2 linked regions of the Azospirillum sp. TSH100 genome follow. The protein of the gene in region 2 interacts with the protein of the main gene of each other region in a pairwise test. Links are inferred from orthologs where the notes say so. Each region holds a gene or a part of one and is shown on either strand. Other genes may lie near its edges.

Region 1 (10,126 bases), 280 kb from region 2 along the record:
GAACCCGTCCGGCCGCATTTATGTCGGACCGACGCCGGCGCCGGCACCCGTCCAGGCAGCGGGCGCCGCCGAGCTGGAGACGGCGTGATGGAAACGGCGCGTTTCGCCTCCGGTCTCTATGTCGGCACGGTGATGCACCACCGGGTGAAGCCGGTGCGGCACCGGCTGTCCTACCGGGTGTTCAGCCTGCTGGCCGATCTGGACGAGCTTCCCCGGCTGGACCGCGAGTTGCGGCTGTTCGCCCGCAACCGCTTCGGGCTGATCGGCTTCCGCGACCGCGATTTCGGGCCGTTGGGTGGTGAATCCCCCCTCCCCCCCGGGGGGGAGAGGGAGATAAGGGATCTGAAAGCCTGGGCCGAAAGCCAGCTTGCCGCCGCGGGGATCGACGGCGGCGGGCCGGTGCGGCTGCTGTGCTTCCCGCGGGTGTTGGGCTTCGTCTTCAACCCGCTCTGCGTCTGGTTCTGCCACCGCCGGGACGGGACGCTCGCCGCCGTCATCCATGAGGTGTCCAACACCTTCGGCCAGCGCCACGCCTACCTGATTCCGGCTGCGCCGGGGCCGGACGGGCTGGTGCGCCAGCGCTGCGAGAAGGGCTTCTACGTCTCGCCCTTCATGGACATGGAAACCGCCTATCACTTCCGCATCCGGCCGCCCGGCGGGCAGCCGGGGGAGCCGCTGGCGGTGTCGATCCGCCAGACCGATGCCGAGGGGCCGGTGCTGCACGCCTCGCTGACCGCCGAACGGGTGGAGCTGAGCGACGGCGCCATCCTGCGCGCCTGGGCCCGCCATCCGCTGATGACCGCCAAGGTGGTCGCCGGCATCCATTGGGAGGCGCTGCATCTTTGGCGCAAGGGGCTGGCGATCCGCCCGCGTCCGCCGGCCCCGGCGCATCCCGTCACCATCGTGAAAAGCGCAATCGTGGGGGGCGCCGGCGTGACAGGCATCGGCCCCACCCGTTCCTGACCGTTTCCGAGAAGGCTTTCCGCCCATGACCGACATCGCTGCAAGCGCGCTTCGACGTCAGCCCCGGTGGCTGCGGCTTGTGACCGGACGCGACCTGTGGACCGCAGCCCTGACGAGGATGGCCGGCCGCATCGGCCGTGGCGAGCTGACCCTGCGCCTGCCCGACGGCCGGACCATGTGCGTCGGCGATCCGGCGCAAGGCCCGCGCGCCGACCTGACGCTGCTCGACGATGTCGCGGCACGCCGGCTGCTGTTGGGCGGCGATATCGGCATGGCGGAGGCCTATGGCGACGGGCTGTGGCGCACCGGCGACCTGCCGGCGCTGATCGAGCTGGCGATCCGCAACGAGGCGGAGCTGGGCAGCGGTCTGGACGGCAGCCTGCTGGCCGGGCTGGTCAACCGGCTGTTCCACCGCAGCCGTGCCAACTCCCGCCGCGGCAGCCGCCGCAACATCGCTTTCCATTATGATCTGGGCAACGGCTTCTACCGGCTGTGGCTCGACCCCGGCATGACCTATTCCTCCGCACTGTACGAGCGCGAGGACCAGAGTCTGGAGGACGCGCAGGAGGTCAAGATCGCCCGCGTCGCCGACCTGCTGGATCTTCGGCCCGGCCATCGGGTGCTGGAGATCGGCTGCGGCTGGGGCGGCATGGCGGAGCATCTGGCTGGCCGCCGCGGCGCCTCGGTCGTCGGGCTGACCCTGTCGGCCGAGCAGCTGGCCTTCGCCCGCGACCGCATGGACGGCGCCGGGCTGGCCGCACAGGCCGATCTGCGGCTGATGGACTATCGCGATGTGGGCGGCAGCTTCGACCGCATCGTCTCGATCGAGATGATCGAGGCGGTGGGGGAGGAGCATTGGCCGCGCTACTTCGCCACCCTGCGCGACCGGCTGCTGCCCGGCGGGGCGGCGGTGGTCCAGGCGATCACCATCGACGACGCCCGATTCCCGGCCTACCGCCGCAATTGCGATTTCATCCAGCGCCACATATTCCCCGGCGGTCTGCTGCCCTGCCCGTCGGTCCTGCGCGCCGAGGCGGAGCGCGCCGGGCTGGTGGTCGACCATGTCGAGACCTTCGGCGCTTCCTATGCCCGGACCTGCGCCGAGTGGCGGCGTCGCTTTCTGGAGGCCGCGCCGCAGGTGGCGGCACAGGGCTTCGACGAGCGGTTCCGCCGGCTGTGGGATTATTACCTCGCCTATTGCGAGGCAGGCTTCCGCGCCGGGACCATCGATGTCGGGCTCTGGCGTTTCCGCAAGCCGTGAGCGGAGGGCGCCTGAGATGAAGATTGAGGATTTCGCCGGCCGGACGCCCGAGTTGCGGATCGAGGAGTATTTCGCCGGGCGCACCCATGCCTGGGGGGTGTTCGAGGACCGGTTCGGCACGCTGCGCCGCAGCTTCACCGTCGAAATCGACGGCCGGTGGGACGGCCGGGAGCTGATGCTGGACGAACGCTTCGTCTATGCCGACGGCGAGACCGACCGCCGGGTCTGGCGCATCGCCAGGACCGGCGACGGCCTCTATGAGGGGCGGGCCGACGATGTGATCGGCACGGCGTCCGGTCGGTCGGTCGGCAATGCGCTGAACTGGACCTACGAGATGGCGCTGAAGGTCGGTGGCGACCGCTGGCGCGTGCGGTTCGACGACTGGATGTGGCTGCAACCCGGCGATGCGCTGATCAACCGGGCCAATGTCTATCGCTGGGGGCTGTGGATCGGCACGGTCAGCCTGTTCTTCCTGCCCGAAGGCCGGCTGGCGCTGCCGGAGGCCGTCAATCCGGCGGAAAGGCGCCCAGCCGCCGCCGAATGAGGCGCAAGGGCGCGCCCAGCAGCGGCAGGCGCAGATAGACGTGCTCGCCGGAATCCCAATGGTCGATGTGTTCGGCCACCCGACCGTCGGCGGCCTGCCGCACCTCGCTGGTGCCGATCACGTCCAGGCGGCCGATGCCGGTCACCGTTGCCTCGAAGCGCCAGCGCAGGATCGCCAGATCGGCGGCGAACAGCCGGTGGGTGACGGTGAAGCGCAGGTCGCGGCAGCCGTCCAGCGTGTGGACCAGCACCGCGCGCACCGCGTCGCGGCCATGGGCGTCGTTGAAGGGGTCGCGGAAGCGCACTTCCGGCACCGTCAGCGCCGGCAGCCGGTCCAGCCTGTCATGGCTGAGCGTCTCGAAGAATTGGGCCCAGGCCTCCAGCCCGGCGTTCCGCGGATCGTCCGTCATGTTCCCGTCGCCTTGCGCACCAGGGGGAAATAAAGCCGATAGGGCAGGCAGCGCGCCAGCTTCAGCTTGCGGGTGAAGCGCCGGGGGAAGCTGATCTCGAAGCGGTCGCCGTCAAGCCCCTCGGCCAGTTCGCGGGCCGCGTCCTCCACCGCCATCAGGTCCGGCATGGAAAAGCGGTTGCGGGCGGTCAGCGGCGTGTCGACGAAGCCGGGGCAGACCAGTTGCAGCTTGATCCCGGCACGATCGCAGTCGGGCTTCAGCGATTCGCACAGGTTGATCAGCGCCGCCTTGGTCGGGCCATAGGCCGCCGCCGTCGGCAGGCCGCGGTATCCGGCGACCGAGGCGACCACCGCCACCTGCCCGCGTCCCCGCGCCCGCATGCGCGGCAGCAGCGCCTCCAGCCCATGGACGACGCCCATGTAATTGACCTCCAGCAGCCGGCGGGCGGTGTCGGCGGAGAAATCCTCCAGCGACATCGGGATGTGGGTGCCGGCGTTCAGCACCGCCCGGTCGATTGGTCCCAGCCGGCTTTCTATCGCTTCGACAGTGGCGGCGGTCGCCTTGCGGTCCGTCACGTCCAGCGGGAACATCCGCATGCGGTCGGGCACCAGTTGAACGGCGGCCGTCAGATCCTCGACCGTTCGGGAGGACAGCGCGACCGAAGCCCCGCCCGTGGCGAGATGGATCGCCAGCGCCCGGCCGATGCCGCTGCCGGCCCCGGTGATCCAGGTAACGCCGTTCGAGCCGGCCTCCGTACCATCCATGGCGTGTGCTCCGCACCGTTTCCCCCGAGCGGTACGCGGCCGGGACTCCGCCGGATCACCAGATGCGGCGGGCCAGTTGGTCGCCCTGCCCGGACAGATCACGCATCAGGGCGCGGGCCTCCTCCTCGCCGGTCCAGTGGGCGACGGACGCGATGCCGTCGGGGGTGTCCGTCGCACCCTCGCGGCCACCGCCGACGTCGTCCGGCATGCCGAACACCTGTCCAGCGCGTGCCTCGACCACCGCGAAACGGCCATCGCAGGCCACCAGTCGGAAGCTGCCCTTTTCCTCCACCACCGAAACCGTGGTCATCGGCCCTCTCCTTGGCGTTGTCTTGACCGCCGGTTCAACCGCTGCGGAAGCCGGAAGGTTGCGCAACGCCGAGATTCTTCGCGACAGCCGGGGGGAGTTGGTGGTATTGAGACTTATTCGCACTTGGTTGCTGCTGCCATTCCCGCGTCCTTTACAGTTCGTGCGGCCAACAAAATCGCGGCCGAGCAGCGCCGAATTCCCACAAAAAACGAATGACTCGCCGCTGGGTGCGGTCGATTTTCAGTGCGAGTGCGACTCATTCGCATTATAACCGCGGTGGGGTATCTGCTCCGGGGCATTGCTCCGGAGTGCCATCGGGTTTTTGCATCGCGCGTGCCGGGCACGCGCCGAGGGGGAGTTGGACCGCCATGCCGACATCGTATCGCCACCGTCCTGTCCTGGCCGCCATGTTCGCCGGCGCCGGGATGCTGATGGCCGGCGCCGTCCGGGCGCAGGAGGCCGCCGCGCCGGCCGCCGCCATGCCGTCGGTGGGGCCGTCGGTGGGGCCGGTAGCGGGGCCGGGGGTGGCGCAAGGGGCGGCGCAGGGCGTGCCGGACGCTGCGGCGGCGCTCGCCTCCCTGCCGCACGACCTGTCGCCCTGGGGCATGTTCATGACGGCCAGCCCCGTGGTGCAGGCGGTGATGGTCGGTCTGGCGCTCGCCTCGGTCGTCACCTGGACCATCGCCATCGCCAAGACGGTGGAGCTGTCGTCCGCCAAGCGCAAGGCGCGGGCGGCGCTGGCGATGCTGGAGGACTCCCGCTCGCTGTCGCAGGCGGCGGAGCGGGTCGGTTTCAGCCAGGGCACGGCGGGGATGCTGATCCGCGCGGTGGTGGCGGAGACCCATCTGTCGGCCGACGCGCCGTCGCGCGACGGGCTGATGGACCGTGCGGCCTCGCGGCTGGAGCGGATCGAGGCGGCGGCCGGCCGGCGCATGGCGCGCGGCACCGGCATCCTCGCCACCATCGGCTCGACCGGTCCCTTCATCGGCCTGTTCGGGACGGTGTGGGGCATCATGACCAGCTTCATCGGCATCTCCAAGGCGCAGACCACCAACCTCGCCGTCGTGGCGCCGGGCATCGCCGAGGCGCTGCTGGCGACCGCCATCGGCCTGGTCGCCGCCATCCCGGCGGTGGTGGTCTACAATGCGTGCAGCCGCGCCATCGGCGGGCACAAGGCGCAGTTGACCGACGCGTCGGCCGCCGTGCTGCGCCTGCTGAGCCGCGACATCGACCGCCACGCCCTGCCGCGGCCTCATGCGGTGCAGGGCCATGCCGTGCCGGGCCATGGTGTCCAGAGCCATGGTGTTCAGGGCCACGGCAATTCCCGTGCGGCGGAGTGACGGCGATGGGTGCGCGCCTCGGCTCCGGCAACGACGATGATCTGACCGAAACCCATGAGATCAACGTCACGCCCTTCATCGACGTCGTCCTCGTCCTGCTGATCATCTTCATGGTCGCGGCCCCGCTGGCGACGGTTGACGTTCCGGTCGACCTGCCGGCCTCCACAGCGACGCCGACGCCACGGCCGGACAAACCGCTGTTCCTGACCATCCAGGCCGACAAGACGCTGTCGCTGGGCGAGACCACGACGACCAGGGAGGCTCTGGGCACGGCACTGGACGCCGCCACCCATGGCGACAAGACCCAGCGCGTCTTCCTGCGCGCCGACAAGACGGTGGATTACGGTGCGCTGACCGAGGTGATGAACAGCCTGCGCGCCGCCGGTTACCTGAAGATCGGCCTCGTCGGGCTGGAAACGGCGCCCGCCCCATGAGCGCCGCCTTCGACCACGGCATTGTCGACTGGTCGGCCGGGGACGACGAACGGCCGGCGCGCGGGGCATTCCGCTGGGGTGGCGCCCTGATGCTGGCGCTGGGCGTCCATGCCGCGGCCGGTGTCGCGATGGTCGCCTGGCATGTGCCGGTCACGCGATCGGAGGCTGAACCGCCGGCCGTGCTGCTGGAACTCGCCCCGCTGCCGGTCACCCCGCCTGAACCGCCGCCGGCCATCGACATTCCCTTGCCGGAACCGATGCCGGAGCCGGTGATCGAACCGCCGCCACCCGAGCCCGAACCGGTCGTGGAGGAACCGCCCCCGCCGCCGGAGCCGCCTCCCGTGGTCGAGCCGGAGGTCGTGCTGCCCAAGCCTCCGCCCGAACCGCCGAAGCCCAAGCCCGAGGTGAAGAAGGAAGCGCCGAAGCCGAAGCCGGAGAAACCGAAACCGCCGCGCCCGGTGGTGGCCCAGCCGGTGCAGCAGGCTCCGGTGGCGGCCCCGCCCGCTCCGGCGCCCGCTCCTGCCGCCGCGGCACCTGCGCCCAGCCGGGCGGTGCCGACATGGCAGGGCCGGCTGCTGAGCCATCTGGAACGGCACAAGCGTTACCCGCGCGCCGCCCAGGCCCGCCGGCAGGAGGGTGTCGCCCAGGTCCGCTTCGTCATCGATCGCGAGGGGAATGTGCTGTCGGTCCAGCTCGACCGCAGTTCCGGCGTCAGCGCGCTGGATGAGGAGACGGTGGAGATGGTGCGCCGCGCCTCCCCCCTGCCGGCCCCGCCGGAGGAGATGGCGAAGGACCGCATCGAGCTGGTGGTTCCGGTCCAGTTCTTCATCCGCTGATCCGTCCAGCCGCCTGTCCCGTCAGAGCCCGCCCATGGCCAACGCCAGCAAGCCGCGCAGCCAGCGCCCGTGGTACCGTACGCTTCAGACCGTCCATCTGTGGGTCGGGCTGATCCTCTGCCTTCCGCTGGTCGTCCTCGGCATCACCGGATCGATCCTGGTGGTGGACGAGGAGTTGCGTGGCCTGACCGGCGATGCGCCGGCCATTGCCGACGGGCCGATGCAGCCGGTCTCCGCCATCCTGGCTGCCGCCCGCGCCGCCGCACCGGCTGGGACGCAGCCGGGCTTTCTGGTCCTGCCGGACGAGCCCGGCCATCCTGCGACCGTCCGTCTGGTCACCGCGCGCGAGCGCGGAGGGGAACGGCTGCAAGGGGCGCAACCGGGTGCGCCGCAAGCGCCGCAGCAGGGGCCGGTCGGCATGCTGGCCATCGACCCGGTGTCGCTGGCGCTGGTGGGGGCGCCGATCCGGCCCAGGCCTCCGGCGGCTTCCTGCGCACGGTGCACCTGCTGCACGGCAATCTGCTGATCCGCGACCGCAGCGGCCGCGAACTGGTCGGCTGGCTTGGCGTGGCGATGCTGGTGCTGGGCGTCAGCGGCCTTGTCCTGTGGTGGCCCCGGCCGGGCCGCTGGAAGGCCGCCTTCACCGTCAAGGCCGGCGCCCGTGGCCTTCGCCTGCACCGCGATCTGCATGGCGCGGTCGGCATCTGGTCGCTGCCGGTCTTCCTGATCGTCAGCTTTTCCGGCGTCTATCTCGCCTTTCCGCAGACGCTGGGGGCGGGGGTGTCGTCGGTCCTGCCGGCCCGCGACCTGCGCGCCGCCGTGACGGTGCAGCCGGTGAAGGGAGCGGCCCCCATCGACGTCGACCGCGCGGTCGCTTTGGCGCGCGAGGCGATTCCGAGGGCTGATCTGCGCTCCGTCTCGCTGCCGATCCGGCCGGATCAGGCCTACCGGATCGGTCTGGCCCCGGTTGGACGGGCGCATGGCGCACCCGCCGCGACGGTGTTCGTCGATCCCTGGACCGCGCAGGTCGCCGAGGTTCGCGATCCGGCCGGTTACAGTGCCGGCGAGACGGTGATGGCGTGGCAGCGCCCGCTGCATGCCGGCGAGGGTCTGGGACCGCTGTGGAAATGGGCGGTCTTCCTGTCCGGGATTTCGCCGCCGCTGTTCGCCGTCACCGGCACGCTGATGTGGTGGCTGAAGCGCAAGGCCCGCCGGGGCAAGGACGCCGAGCGCGCGGCGGCACTGGCGGCGGGGTGAGCGGAGACTCCCGCCGCAGGAGACAGCCCGTCACTCCAGCGTCGGTTCCACCCGCCGGCCGACCCGCCGCTGCGAATCGACGGCGGCGCGCAGGCGGTCGCGGGCGGCGCCCCGGCTGCCGGCGGTGGCCGCCGGGCGCAGGCCGTTCAGGGCGGCCAGGAAATTGGTGCCGGCGCGGCCCTTCGGTTCGTTGACCAGCCGGGCCGGCAGCGCCGGGATTTCCTGCGTCACCACATCGCGGTCGGCGTCGCTCCCCGCCATATCCGCCGCCTTCGCCTGGGCGCGGGCCTGCTGCGCCTCAACCCGGGCGCGGGCGACGATGCGTTCGCGCAAATCCACATCCAGCGTGCGGAACACGCGCGAGGCCTCGTTCAGTTCATTCTCCCGCCCGCTGTCCAGCGTCCGCTTCAGGGCGTTGGCCAGCAGGCGGCATTCCAGGACGCCGGGCACCCGTTCGCGCTCCACCGCACGGGCGAGGACGCCGACGGCTTCAAGGGTTTCGCGGTCGAGTGTGCCCTGGGGCATGGTACGGCCTGATCCGAATGGGTTAGCGCCGACACTATCGGTTGGTAAGCGTCCTTATTCAACCCGCTTGTTAACCTTTTGTGCGATGCACCCGGATCAGCGCCGGCATCAACGCCCGGCGCTCGCTTCCGGCCGGTCCTGCTCCACGGCGCCGCGGCGTTGCAGCCACTCGGCGATCATCCAGCAGAAGGCCGCCCAGGCGGCGCCGACGCTCCAGCCCGCCAGCACGTCGGTCGGCCAGTGGACGCCGAGATAGACGCGGCTCGACCCGATCACCAGCGTCAGCAGCATCGCCCAGGTCAGCAGATAGGCCTTGGTCCGCCGGCCCTCGACGAACTGGGTCAGCAGGGCGCCCAGCGTCAGGTAGACCACCGCCGACTGCATGGCGTGGCCGCTGGGAAAGCTGGCGGAGATCACCTCGTCGCCATGGGGCACCAGATCGGGGCGGGCGCGGTCGAACAGCATCTTCAGCACCGTGCTGAGCGTCCCGCCGCCGCCGACCGACACCAGAACCAGCAGGGCGGCCGCCCGCTTGTGCAGAAGCAGCAGGAAGCCCAGCGTGGCGACGGTCAGCAGGGCGAGGATGGTGGTGCTGCCGAGCGAGGTGATGTCGCGCGCCACCCGGGCCAGCCACCAGGGGCCGCCGGGCTGGTCGGGGTTCAGCGGGTCGCGCAGCGCCAGCAGGATGCGCTTGTCGAAGGCGGTGGTCTCACCCTCCATCACCTCGCCGGCCAGTTCGACGAAGCCGAACAGCAGGCCGGCGATGACCGAAAGGCCGACCAGCATGCCCAGCTGATGCCGGCTCAGCCTCGCCCAGAAGCCACTTTTGCCAAAACCGTTTCCACCGCTGCTCCCGCCCCCTTCGCTTCGGCTCACCCGCACCCTCCATCCCTGTTGCCGTTCAGGCGGGAGAGAGCAGCCGCACCGGTGAGCCGGCCGTCCAGGCCAGGATGTCCTCCAGGGCGTCGCGGTAGAACACCGCGTAATTCTCCCGCGTCACATAGCCCAGATGGGGCGTCAGCACGGTGTTGGGAAGGTCGAGCCAGAGGCTGTCTTTCGGCAGAGGCTCGATCGGGAAGACGTCGATGCCGGCGCCGCCGATATGGCCGTGGCGCAGCGCTTGGACCAGCGCCGCCTCGTCCACCAGCCCGGCGCGCGAGGTGTTGACGAAGAGCGCGGTCGGCTTCATGGCGCCGATCTCCTCCGCGCCCACGACGCCGCGGGTGCGGTCGCTCAGCACCAGATGGACGCTGACCACGTCGGAGGTCGCGAACAGCTCGCGCTTCTCCACGCGGGTCACGCCCGCTTCCGCGGCGCGTTCGTCGGTCAGATTGGGGCTCCAGGCCACCACATCCATCCCGAAGGCCTGACCGACCCTGGCGACCTTGCTGCCGAGCTTGCCCAGGCCGACCAGACCCAGCCTCTTGCCGCCGAGATCGCCGGTCAGGCCGGTCTGCCAGCGGCCCTCGCGCAGGGCCCGCTC
Region 2 (10,119 bases):
GCAGCCGGCGATGGACCGTGTTGATCTCGCTGCGGAAACTCTCGGTGCTGGCGAGCAGGCGCAGCGTCGCCTCATAGGCCAGCCGCCCCTCCTCCGTCAGCCGGAACCCCGCCCGCCCGCGCCAGCACAGCGTCAGGCCGAGCCGGCGCTCCAGATCGGCCATATGCTGGCTGATCGCGGCGCGGCTGATGTTCAGCTCCACCTCGGCGGCGGAGAAGCCGCCGCACTCCACCACCGTCCGGAACACGCGCAGCAGCCGGATGTCGGCATCGCTGATCGGGGCCATCGACCGGGCCGGCTTGCTCATTCTGGTGCCTGGAGAAGTTAAGCGGGAAAGTTAAGCGGATGGTTACGTGAAGTTCTTCCACTTTGGATTTGATGGCAACCGGGAACCGCTCACACTGACCACCGACAGCAGCCCTGACATATGCGCCCCCCAAACCAAACCGGGAGAACAGCGGATGGCCCCCCTCGACAATGACCACGCCCATTCCCAAGCCCTCGGCACGGCTGCCGGACTGACGCGCGAGGAGCTTGACGCGCACTGGATGCCCTTCACCGCCAACCGCGAGTTCAAGAAGAACCCGCGCATCATGGCGAAGGCGGAGGGCGCCTGGTACTGGGACGCGCAGGGCCGCAAGATCTATGACAGCCTGTCCGGCCTGTGGTGCAGCGGCGCCGGCCATTGTCGCCGCGAGATCGCCGACGCGGTGGCGCAGCAGATCGCCACGCTCGACTACAGCCCGGCCTTCCAGTACGGCCACACCGCCGCCTTCAAGCTGGCGCACAAGCTGGCCTCGATGACGCCGGCCGGGCTCGACCATGTCTTCTTCGTCAATTCCGGGTCGGAGGCCGCCGACACCTCGCTGAAGATGGCGCGGGCCTATTGGCGGATGAAGGGGCAGCCGGCCAAAACCAAGCTGATCGGCCGGGTGAAGGGCTATCACGGCGTCAATTTCGGCGGCACCAGCCTGGGTGGCATCGTCGGCAACCGCAAGCTGTTCGGCATCGGCGTCGATGCCGACCACCTGCCGCACACCCTGCTGCCGCAGAATCTGTTCACCAAGGGCATGCCGGACGAGGGCGCCCATCTGGCCGACGCGCTGGAGGATCTGGTGGCGCTGCACGACGCCTCCAACATCGCCGCGGTGGTGGTGGAGCCGATGGCCGGGTCGGCCGGCGTGCTGCCACCGCCCAAGGGCTATCTCCAGCGCCTGCGCGAGATCTGCACCAGGCACGGCATCCTGCTGATCTTCGACGAGGTCATCACCGGCTTCGGCCGCATGGGCACCGCCTTCGGCGCCGATTATTTCGGCGTCGTCCCCGACATCATGAATGTCGCCAAGGGCCTGACCAACGGTGCGGTGCCGATGGGTGCCGTGGTCGCCAGCCGCGAGATCTACCAGACCTTCATGGACAATGGCGGGCCCGAGTATCTGGTGGAGTTCCCGCACGGCTACACCTATTCCGCCCACCCGGTCGCCTGCGCCGCCGGCCTCGCCGCGCTGGAGCTGTTCGAGCGCGAGAAGCTGGCCGACAAGGCCGCGGCGCTGATGCCGCATTTCGAGGGGCTGATCCACGGGTTGAAGGGGCTGAAGAACGTCGCCGACATCCGCAACTGCGGCCTTGCCGGCGCCGTCACCATCGCGCCCCTGCCGGGCGAGCCGGCCCGCCGTCCCTACGAGATCGCCATGAAGTGCTGGGATGCCGGCTATTACGTGCGCTACGGCGGCGACACCCTCCAGTTCGGCCCGCATTTCATCAGCGAGCGCGAGGATCTCGACCGTCTGTTCAACGTCGTCGCCGACGCGATCCAGGCGACCGCGTAAGGGCCACGGCGTAAGAACCTCCACACGCGACATTCCGGGAAAAGCCCCATGCCCATCGTTCCGCACCTGATCGGCGGCAAGACCGACGCCCCCGCCGGCAGCCGTACCGCCGACATCGTCAACCCCGCCACCGGCGAGATCGCCGGCCAGGTGGCGCTCGCCAGCCGCAAGACGGTCGAGGAGGCGATCGCCGCCGCCGAGGCCGCCTTCCCGGCCTGGCGCGCCACGCCGCCGGCCAAGCGCGCCCGTGTCATGTTCCGCTTCAAGCAGCTGCTGGAGGAAAATGCGCAGCGCGTTTGCGCCCTGATCACGGCCGAGCACGGCAAGGTGCTGGACGACGCCTTCGGCGAGCTGACCCGCGGCATCGAGAATGTCGAATATGCCTGCGGCGTGCCGGAGCTGCTGAAGGGCGAGTTCTCCAAGAATGTCGGTCCCAGCATCGACAGCTGGTCGGAATTCCAGCCGCTGGGTGTCGTCGCCGGCATCACGCCCTTCAACTTCCCGGCGATGGTCCCGCTGTGGATGTACCCGATCGCCATCGCCTGCGGGAACACCTTCATCCTCAAGCCGTCGGAGCGCGACCCCAGTGCGGCCCTCTACGTCGCCCAGCTGGCCGAAGAGGCCGGCCTGCCGCCGGGCGTGCTGAACGTCGTCAACGGCGACAAGGAGGCGGTGGACACGCTGCTGACCGACCCGCGGGTGCAGGGCGTCAGCTTCGTGGGTTCCACCCCGATCGCCGAATACGTCTATGCGACCGCCAGCGCCCACGGCAAGCGGGTGCAGGCACTGGGCGGGGCCAAGAACCACGCCATCGTCATGCCGGACGCCGACCTCGACAACGCGGTCAGCGCGCTGATGGGGGCGGCCTACGGCTCCTGCGGCGAGCGCTGCATGGCGATCTCCGTCGTGGTGGCGGTGGGCGACGAGGTGGCCGACCGGCTGCGGGACAAGCTGTCGGTGGCCCTGCGCGACCTCAAGGTCGGCGCCGGCACGTCCGCCGGCTGCGAGATGGGGCCGCTGGTCACCCGCGCCCATTACGAGAAGGTGAAGGCCTACGTCGACCAGGGCGTCGCCGAGGGCGCCGAGCTGGCGGTGGACGGCCGCGGGCTGGTGGTGCCCGGCCATGAGAACGGCAATTTCCTGGGCGGCTGCCTGTTCGACCGCGTCACCCCCGACATGACCATCTACCGCGAGGAGATCTTCGGCCCGGTCCTCTGCCTCGTCCGGGTCAAGACGATGCAGGAGGGCATGGACCTGATCGACGCCCACGAATACGGCAACGGCACCTGCCTGTTCACCCGCGACGGCGAGGCCGCCCGCTATTTCAGCGACATGATCAAGGTCGGCATGGTCGGCATCAACGTGCCGCTGCCGGTTCCGGTCGCCTATCACAGCTTCGGCGGCTGGAAGCGGTCGCTGTTCGGTGATCTGTCGGCCTATGGCCCGGACGGCGTGCGTTTCTACACGCGGCGCAAGACCGTCACCCAGCGCTGGCCGGCCGGCGGCGTCCGCGAAGGCGCCCAGTTCGCCTTCCCGTCGATGAAGTAAGGACCTGCGAGAATGGGGCGGCGGCGAGGACGGCAGGCCGCCGCCTCGCCGCCGCTTCCAAGCCCACCGTCACGGTTCAGGCCACCCTGCGCCCTGGCCATTGCCGCCACAGCTTGACGGCGCAGACGGCCAGCGGCACCGACAGGGTCGCCCAGCACAGCCAGTCCCAAAAGCCGTCGCCCAGGATGGCAGCGGCCAGCCCGATGACGGACAGCACGGCCAGCGCGGCCGGAATGCGCCAGACTCCGCTCATGCCTTGCTCCCCAGTTTGGCACCGGATGCAGTCCTGTCCGATGCCGACCGCGCCCGCGGCCGTTTCAGCCAGACGACGAAGCCGGTCACCGTCACCACGCCGGTGACGATGGTGAACAGCGCCCAGATGATCTGCAAGGGCAGCCCGCCGTAATCGCCGAAATGGAACGGCCCCGACAGCATCAGCACCGTCATGTACCAGGGCGTGCCGGCCGCCTCGGCGACCACGCCGGTCTCGGCATCGACCAGTGCGACGCTGAGCAGCCTCTGGGTCAGTTCGGTATGACCGCGCACCAGCACGCTGAAATGGCGGCTGCCGGCATATTCGTTGCCGGGATAGGCGATGAAGGCCAGATCCTTGCCGGGAAAGGCCGCCAGCCCGGCCGCGGCCACTTGGTCGATCGACACCGCCGGCCCCGTCATCGGCTCCGGATGGCGGGCGGTCATCGCCGCCAGCTCCGTCTTCTGCCAATAGCCGGTGATCAGCGGCGAGAAGGACAGGATGGCGCCGGTCAGACCGACGACGAAGGCCCAGACCAGAGTCGCGACGCCGAACAGGTTGTGCAGGTCGATGTTGCCGATGCGGGTTCCCCGGCCGAAGCGCAGGATGCCGAAGGCCAGCTTTTTCATGAAGGGGCCGTAGACGACCAGCCCGCTGACCGTGCTGACCACGAACAGCAACCCCATCACCCCGACGAACATCTGGCCGGCGAAACCGGTGAACAGGTCGACATGCAGTTTCAGCAGGAAGCCGACCAGCGTCTCCTCCGGCTGCTTCAGCATCTGGTTGGCCCCGGTGAAGCCGTTCAGCACCACCCAGCGCCCCAGCTCGAAGCCGCGGTCCTCCGGCTTGCTCAGATAGATGTAGTTGACCGCCTTGTCCTCCGCATCAAAGGACAGCAGCTTCGGCACCAGGGCCGGGTCGGCCTTCTGCGCGATGTCGACCAGCGACTGGAGCGGCAGGCGGGCCTGCCCCTCCGCATAGCTGCTGTCGAGCTCCTCCCCCATCAGATGCTGGATCTCGTGGTGGAACACCAGGATCAGCCCAGTGACGCAGAGGATCAGCAGGTTGGCCGAGCAGATCAGGCTGGTCCAGCGGTGGACGAGGCGCCAGCCCCGCAGGCTCGCAGGCGTCATGACGGCTTCCTTTGCCAAGGGGGAAGGAGGGACGGCACGATGCTTACCAGCGGTAGCGCAGGCCGGCGGTCACCGTCCGCCGATAGCCGTAGGCGCACCAGTCGCCGTAATAGCAGGAGGCGACATACTCCTTGTCGAACAGGTTCTTGCCGTTGACGGTGACCTCCGCCCCCTGGAGCTTCGAGGACAGGGCGCCCAGGTCGTAGGACACGGTGGCGTCCACCAGGGTGAAGGACGGCACCTTGAAGGTATTGGCGGTGTTGACCGTGCTGCCGGTGTAGCGCAGGCCGGCGCCGACGCCGAGGCCGGTCAGCGGGGTGCCCTCCGGCATGTGGTACATCGCCCAGGCCGACGCCTGATGGCGCGGCACCGCCGCCAGGCGCTTGCCCTCCAGCCCGCTGTTGTCCTTGGTGTATTTGGTGTCGAGGTAGGTGTAGGCGCCGATCAGCTCCAATTCCTTGGTCACCCCGACCTTGGCCTCCAGCTCGATGCCGCGCGACCGCGCCTCGCCGGTCTGGACGGAAAAGCCGGGGTGGGCGGGGTCGCTGGTCAGCAGGTTGCTGCGGGTCAGGTCGAAGGCCGAGACGGTGAACAGGCTGCTCAGGCCGGGCGGCTGGTACTTCACGCCGACCTCGTACTGGGTGCCCTCCTCCGGCTTGAAGGGGGTGCCGGCGAAATCGACGCCGCTGCTGGGCGTGAAGGATTCGGCATAGCTGACATAGGGGGCGATGCCGTTCTCGAAGACATAGGTCAGGCCGGCGCGGCCGGTCCAGGCCTGATCGGACTGGGTGCTGCTGCCATTGGCGGTGGTCGAGGTGGTCTTCGCCCAGTCGCGACGTCCGGCGACCGTCAGGATGAAGCCGCCCAGCTTCATCTGGTCCTGCAGATAGACGCCGGTCTGCCGCCCGTCGATGTCGGTGCGGCTGACCGCCGGCGGGGTGATGGCGATGCCGTAGACCGGGTTGAACACGTCGAGCGACGGCGCCAGCCCGAAGCCGGCGGTGTAATGGCCGTCCAGCCGCTGGTGGTCGACACCGGCCAGCAGGGTATGGCCGACCGGACCGGTGGAGAAGCGCCCTTCGATCTGATTGTCGAAGGCATAGGCGTTCATCTCCTCCCGCGAGGTGGCGATGCCGCGGTAGAGGGTGCGGTTGTCGGCGTCGAGGCCGTTGGCGTACAGGCTGTCGTAGGCGACCTTGGCGTTCAGCCAGCGCCCGTTCAGCCGCATGGTCCAGACGTCGCTCAGCTTCTTGTCGAAGGCATAGCCGACCGAGGCCTGACGGCGGTCGAACTTCTCGTAATTCGGATCGCCGTCATAGAAATCGACCGGGATCTTGCCCAGCGGGTTGGACAGCACCGTGCCCTGCGGCGGGATGCCGCCATAGGAATTGCCCTTCGGGTCGTGCTGGTAGAAGCCGAGCAGGGTCAGGCTGGTCTCGGCATCCGGCCGCCAGGTGAAGGACGGGGCGACGGCGATGCGCTCGTTCTCCGTCATGCGGATCTGGCCGTCCTCGCTGAGGCCGACGGCGGTCAGCCGGTAGAGGAACTTGCCGTCCTTGTCGATCGGGCCGGAGAAGTCGGCGGTGCCGCGCCAGTGGTTGTCGGTGCCGTATTCGATCCCGACCTCGTTCAGCGCTGTCGCCGTCGGGCGCTTGCTGACCTGATTGATCAGGCCACCGGCCTGCGCCTGCCCGTACAGAACGGAGGTCGGGCCCTTCAGCACCTCCGCCCGCTCCAGCAGATAGGGATCGATCTGCGACGCCGCGTAATAGAGCGACTGGAGCTTCAGCCCGTTCAGATAGGTGTCGGCATCGAAGCCGCGGATCTTCAGCTGGTCATAACGGGTCGCCACCGCGCCGCGGGTCTCCGCCGTGACGCCCGAGGTGTAGCGCACCACCTGATTCAGTGTCTGCGCGTTCTGGTCGCGGATCTGGTCGGACGGAATGACCGAGATCGACTGCGGTGTCTCGATCAGCGGGGTGTCGGTCTTGGTGCCGGTCGCCTGCTGGTTGGCGACATAGCCGGTCACCGGCGACAGCGCCGTCTCCCCCTGCCCGGTCACCGTCACCGCCGGAATCTGCATCGCGGCACCGTCTGCCCCGGCAGCGCTTTGCCCCCCGGCATTCTGCGCTCCCGCCACCTGGGCCACCGCCACTGCCGGCACCATCAGGCCGCCCAGCACCATGACGCCGAACGCCGCCCCTCGCGACATCCGGCCGCCGTTCACTCTTCTCTTCACCTGATTGCCCCCAGCACGAATAAGAATCATTCGCATTTCTGAATCGTCTTAGTGCAAATGATTCTTAAGTGCAACGCCTATTCGAGTATGCGAAGCGACAATCGGATCGAGTTTCTCCTCCCCCTTCGGAAGGGAGGAATACTCCGCCATCTGCCCATCCGAAAAATCCTTCGCCCCCTCCGACGAATCCGCACCGCCGCCCCGTATCAGGGACGGACAGAAAGATCGGGTCGGCCGAACGCGCCGTCCGGTCAAGCGTCGGGGCAAGCGTCGGAACAGGTCATGACGATTCGTTGGAAGCCGGTGGTCACCGGCGTTGTTCTTGCCGGACTGGTCGGCGGCGTCGGCTATGCGGTTCAACAGAAGCTGGCGGCTCCGGCGGCGACGCAATCCGCCGGCCCCGGGGGCCAGCCCCCCAGCCCGCGCGGCGCTGCTCCCGGCGGCCCGCGCAACAGCGTGGTGGCGGTGCAGGCCGGCACGGTGGCGCGCGAGGATGTGCCGATCTGGTTCGACGGCATCGGCACGGTCCAGGCCTTCAACACGGTTACCGTGCGCGCCCGCGTCGATGGCGAGCTTCAGCGCGTCTCGCTCCAGGAGGGCCAGCTGGTCAAGGCCGGCGACCTGCTGGCAACCATCGATTCCCGCCCGCTCCAGGCCCAGCTGGCCCAGGCGGTCGCCAAGAAGGCGCAGGACGAGGCACAGCTCGCCAACGCGCGGCGCGACCTGGAGCGCAACATGGGGCTGAAGGAATTCGCCTCGCGCCAGACGGTGGACACCCAGCGCGCCCTGGTCGCCCAGTACGAGGCGCAGATCCGCGCCGACGAGGCGGCGATCGAGGCGGTGCAGGTCCAGCTGAACTACACCACCGTCACTGCCCCGCTCAGCGGCCGCATCGGCCTGCGCAACGTCGACCAGGGAAACGTGGTGCGCGCCAGCGACCAGAGCGGCATCGCAACCATCACGCAAATCCAGCCGATCGCCGTGCTTTTCACCCTGCCGGAGAAGCAGTTGCAGGCGGTTCTGGCCGCCCAGGCGCAAGGGCCGGTGACGGTGGAGGCGCAGGACCGCGAAGGCCGCCGCGTGCTCGACACCGGCAAGCTGTCGGTGGTGGACAATCTGATCGACACCGGCACCGGCACCATCCGCCTGAAGGCCGAGATGCCCAACGACCCGCAGAAGCTGTGGCCGGGACAGTTCGTCAATGTCCGCCTGCTCTCCACCATCCGCCGCGGCGCCACCACCGTGCCCTCCACTGTGGTGCAGCGCGGACCGCAGGGCACCTATGCCTACGTCATCAAGGACGACCTGACGGTGGAACAGCGCCCGATCAAGGTCGCCCGCCAGGAGGAGAACAAGGCCATCATCGACGAGGGCCTGACCCCCGGCGAGCGGGTGGTGGTGGACGGCCAGTACCGCCTGCAACCCGGCTCGAAGATCCGCATCGTCGAACCCGTCGCCTCTGCGGCTCCCGCCGGCACCACCCCCGTCGCCGCACCGGAAGCCGGCCCCGCCGACCGGCCGCCCAACCAGCCGCATGACCCCGCGGCGCGCGAGGAGCGGCGGCGCGAACGCCAGCAGCAGCGTGAGAACAGCGGAAGCGGCAACGCTCCCGTCCCCTCAGGACCGCGTGAGGGGCGGCAGCCCTCATGAACATCTCCGCCCCCTTCATCCTGCGGCCGGTCGCCACCGGGCTGCTGATGCTGGCGGTGGTGCTGCTGGGCCTGCTGGGCTACAGCACCCTGCCGATCTCCTCGCTGCCGACGGTCGATTTCCCGACGGTGCGCGTCACCACCCAGCTGCCGGGCGCCGCACCGGAGGTGATGGCATCGTCCGTCACCGCTCCGCTGGAACGCCAGCTCGGCCAGATCGCCGGCATCGCGTCGATGGTGTCGACCAGCTCCTTCGGGCTGTCGGTCATCACCCTGCAATTCGACCTGACCCGCGACATCGACGCCGCCTCGCAGGACGTGCAGTCGGCAATCAGCGCCGCATCCGGCACGCTTCCCAAGGGACTGCCCAATCCGCCGGTCTACGACAAGGTCAACCCGGCCGACACGCCGATCATGGTGCTGGCCCTGAGTTCGGAGTCCCTGCGGCTGGAAACCGTCAGCGACGCCGCCGACACGCTGCTGGCGCAGAAGCTGTCCCAGGTCGACGGCGTCGGCTATGTCGGGATCGAGGGGGGCCTGCGCCCCGCCGTCCGCGTGCAGGTCAACCCGGCCGCCGTCGCCGGTCTCGGCCTGACCTTGGAGGATGTGCGGACCACCATCACCCAGGCCAACGTCAACGCGCCGAAGGGCAGCTTCGACGGCCCGCGCCAGTCCTGGTCCATCGGCGTCAACGACCAGATCGAGAATGCCGCCGCCTACCGCCCGATCATCGTCGCCTACAAGAATGGCGGCCCGGTACGGCTGACCGACATCGGCACCGTGGTCGATTCGGTGGAGAACACCCGGCTGGCGGCGTGGCATGACGGCAAGCCGGCGGTGCTGCTGAACGTGCTGCGCCAGCCCGGCGCCAACATCATCGACACGGTGGACCGCATCCGCAAGCTGCTGCCCTCGCTCCAGGCCAGCCTTCCGCCGCAGATCCACATGGCGGTGCTGACCGACCGGACCGAGACCATCCGCGCCTCGGTGGTGGACGTGCAGAAGACGCTGGTGCTGACCGCCGGGCTGGTGGTGCTGGTGATCTTCCTGTTCCTGCGCAAGGCCTGGGCAACGGTGATCCCGGCGGCGGCGCTGCCGCTCTCGCTGATCGGCACCTTCGGCATCATGGCGCTGTGCGGCTTCAGCCTCGACAATCTGTCGCTGATGGCGCTGACCATCGCGTCCGGCTTCGTCGTCGACGACGCCATCGTCATGATCGAGAACATCGTCCGCTACATCGAGGAGGGCGAAAAGCCATTGCAGGCGGCTCTCAAGGGCGCCCGCCAGATCGGCTTCACCGTGGTGTCGCTGACCCTGTCGCTGATCGCGGTGTTCATCCCGCTGCTGTTCATGGGCGGCGTGGTCGGCCGGCTGTTCCGCGAATTCGCCATCACGCTGTCCATCGCCGTGCTGGTGTCGGCGGTGATCTCCCTGACGCTGACGCCGATGATGTGCGCCCGCCTGC

Evidence for each region.
Region 1: the proteins of E6C72_RS26290 (region 2) and E6C72_RS27595 interact in binary tests that used the Escherichia coli proteins (3 or more experiments, as listed by UniProt). The link is inferred for Azospirillum sp. TSH100 from one-to-one orthologs.

The regions. Positions count from the first base shown.
Region 1 is NZ_CP039638.1:474,886-485,011, reverse strand. Bases 5,029-7,941 are described here. They hold E6C72_RS27595 (energy transducer TonB), read left to right. Parts: upstream 5,029-6,021; coding sequence 6,022-6,861; downstream 6,862-7,941. Other genes in these bases: E6C72_RS32570 (PepSY domain-containing protein), read left to right, coding at 7,360-7,941; E6C72_RS32575 (PepSY-associated TM helix domain-containing protein), read left to right, coding at 6,896-7,387; exbD (TonB system transport protein ExbD), read left to right, coding at 5,597-6,025; exbB (tonB-system energizer ExbB), read left to right, coding at 5,029-5,591. Also shown: E6C72_RS27640 (NAD(P)/FAD-dependent oxidoreductase), read left to right, coding at 1-88; E6C72_RS27635 (DUF1365 domain-containing protein), read left to right, coding at 88-963; E6C72_RS27630 (cyclopropane-fatty-acyl-phospholipid synthase family protein), read left to right, coding at 989-2,224; E6C72_RS27625 (DUF3833 domain-containing protein), read left to right, coding at 2,241-2,768; E6C72_RS27620 (nuclear transport factor 2 family protein), read right to left, coding at 2,731-3,177; E6C72_RS27615 (SDR family NAD(P)-dependent oxidoreductase), read right to left, coding at 3,174-3,941; E6C72_RS27610 (hypothetical protein), read right to left, coding at 3,997-4,251; more of exbB, read left to right, coding at 4,620-5,028; more of E6C72_RS32570, read left to right, coding at 7,942-8,118; E6C72_RS27585 (hypothetical protein), read right to left, coding at 8,149-8,643; E6C72_RS27580 (phosphatase PAP2 family protein), read right to left, coding at 8,752-9,429; E6C72_RS27575 (D-2-hydroxyacid dehydrogenase family protein), read right to left, coding at 9,545-10,126. UniProt on the Escherichia coli protein: Interacts with outer membrane receptor proteins that carry out high-affinity binding and energy dependent uptake into the periplasmic space of specific substrates such as cobalamin, and various iron compounds (such as iron dicitrate, enterochelin, aerobactin, etc.).
Region 2 is NZ_CP039638.1:193,280-203,398, reverse strand. The notes cover bases 4,408-7,313. They hold E6C72_RS26290 (TonB-dependent siderophore receptor), read right to left. Parts: upstream 7,006-7,313; coding sequence 4,810-7,005; downstream 4,408-4,809. Other genes in these bases: E6C72_RS26285 (efflux RND transporter periplasmic adaptor subunit), read left to right, coding at 7,288-7,313; E6C72_RS26295 (PepSY domain-containing protein), read right to left, coding at 4,408-4,766. Outside these bases: E6C72_RS26310 (LysR family transcriptional regulator), read right to left, coding at 1-307; E6C72_RS26305 (aspartate aminotransferase family protein), read left to right, coding at 462-1,829; E6C72_RS26300 (CoA-acylating methylmalonate-semialdehyde dehydrogenase), read left to right, coding at 1,878-3,377; E6C72_RS31870 (hypothetical protein), read right to left, coding at 3,454-3,630; more of E6C72_RS26295, read right to left, coding at 3,627-4,407; more of E6C72_RS26285, read left to right, coding at 7,314-8,655; E6C72_RS26280 (multidrug efflux RND transporter permease subunit), read left to right, coding at 8,652-10,119. UniProt on the Escherichia coli protein: Involved in the uptake of iron in complex with ferrichrome, a hydroxamate-type siderophore. Binds and transports ferrichrome-iron across the outer membrane.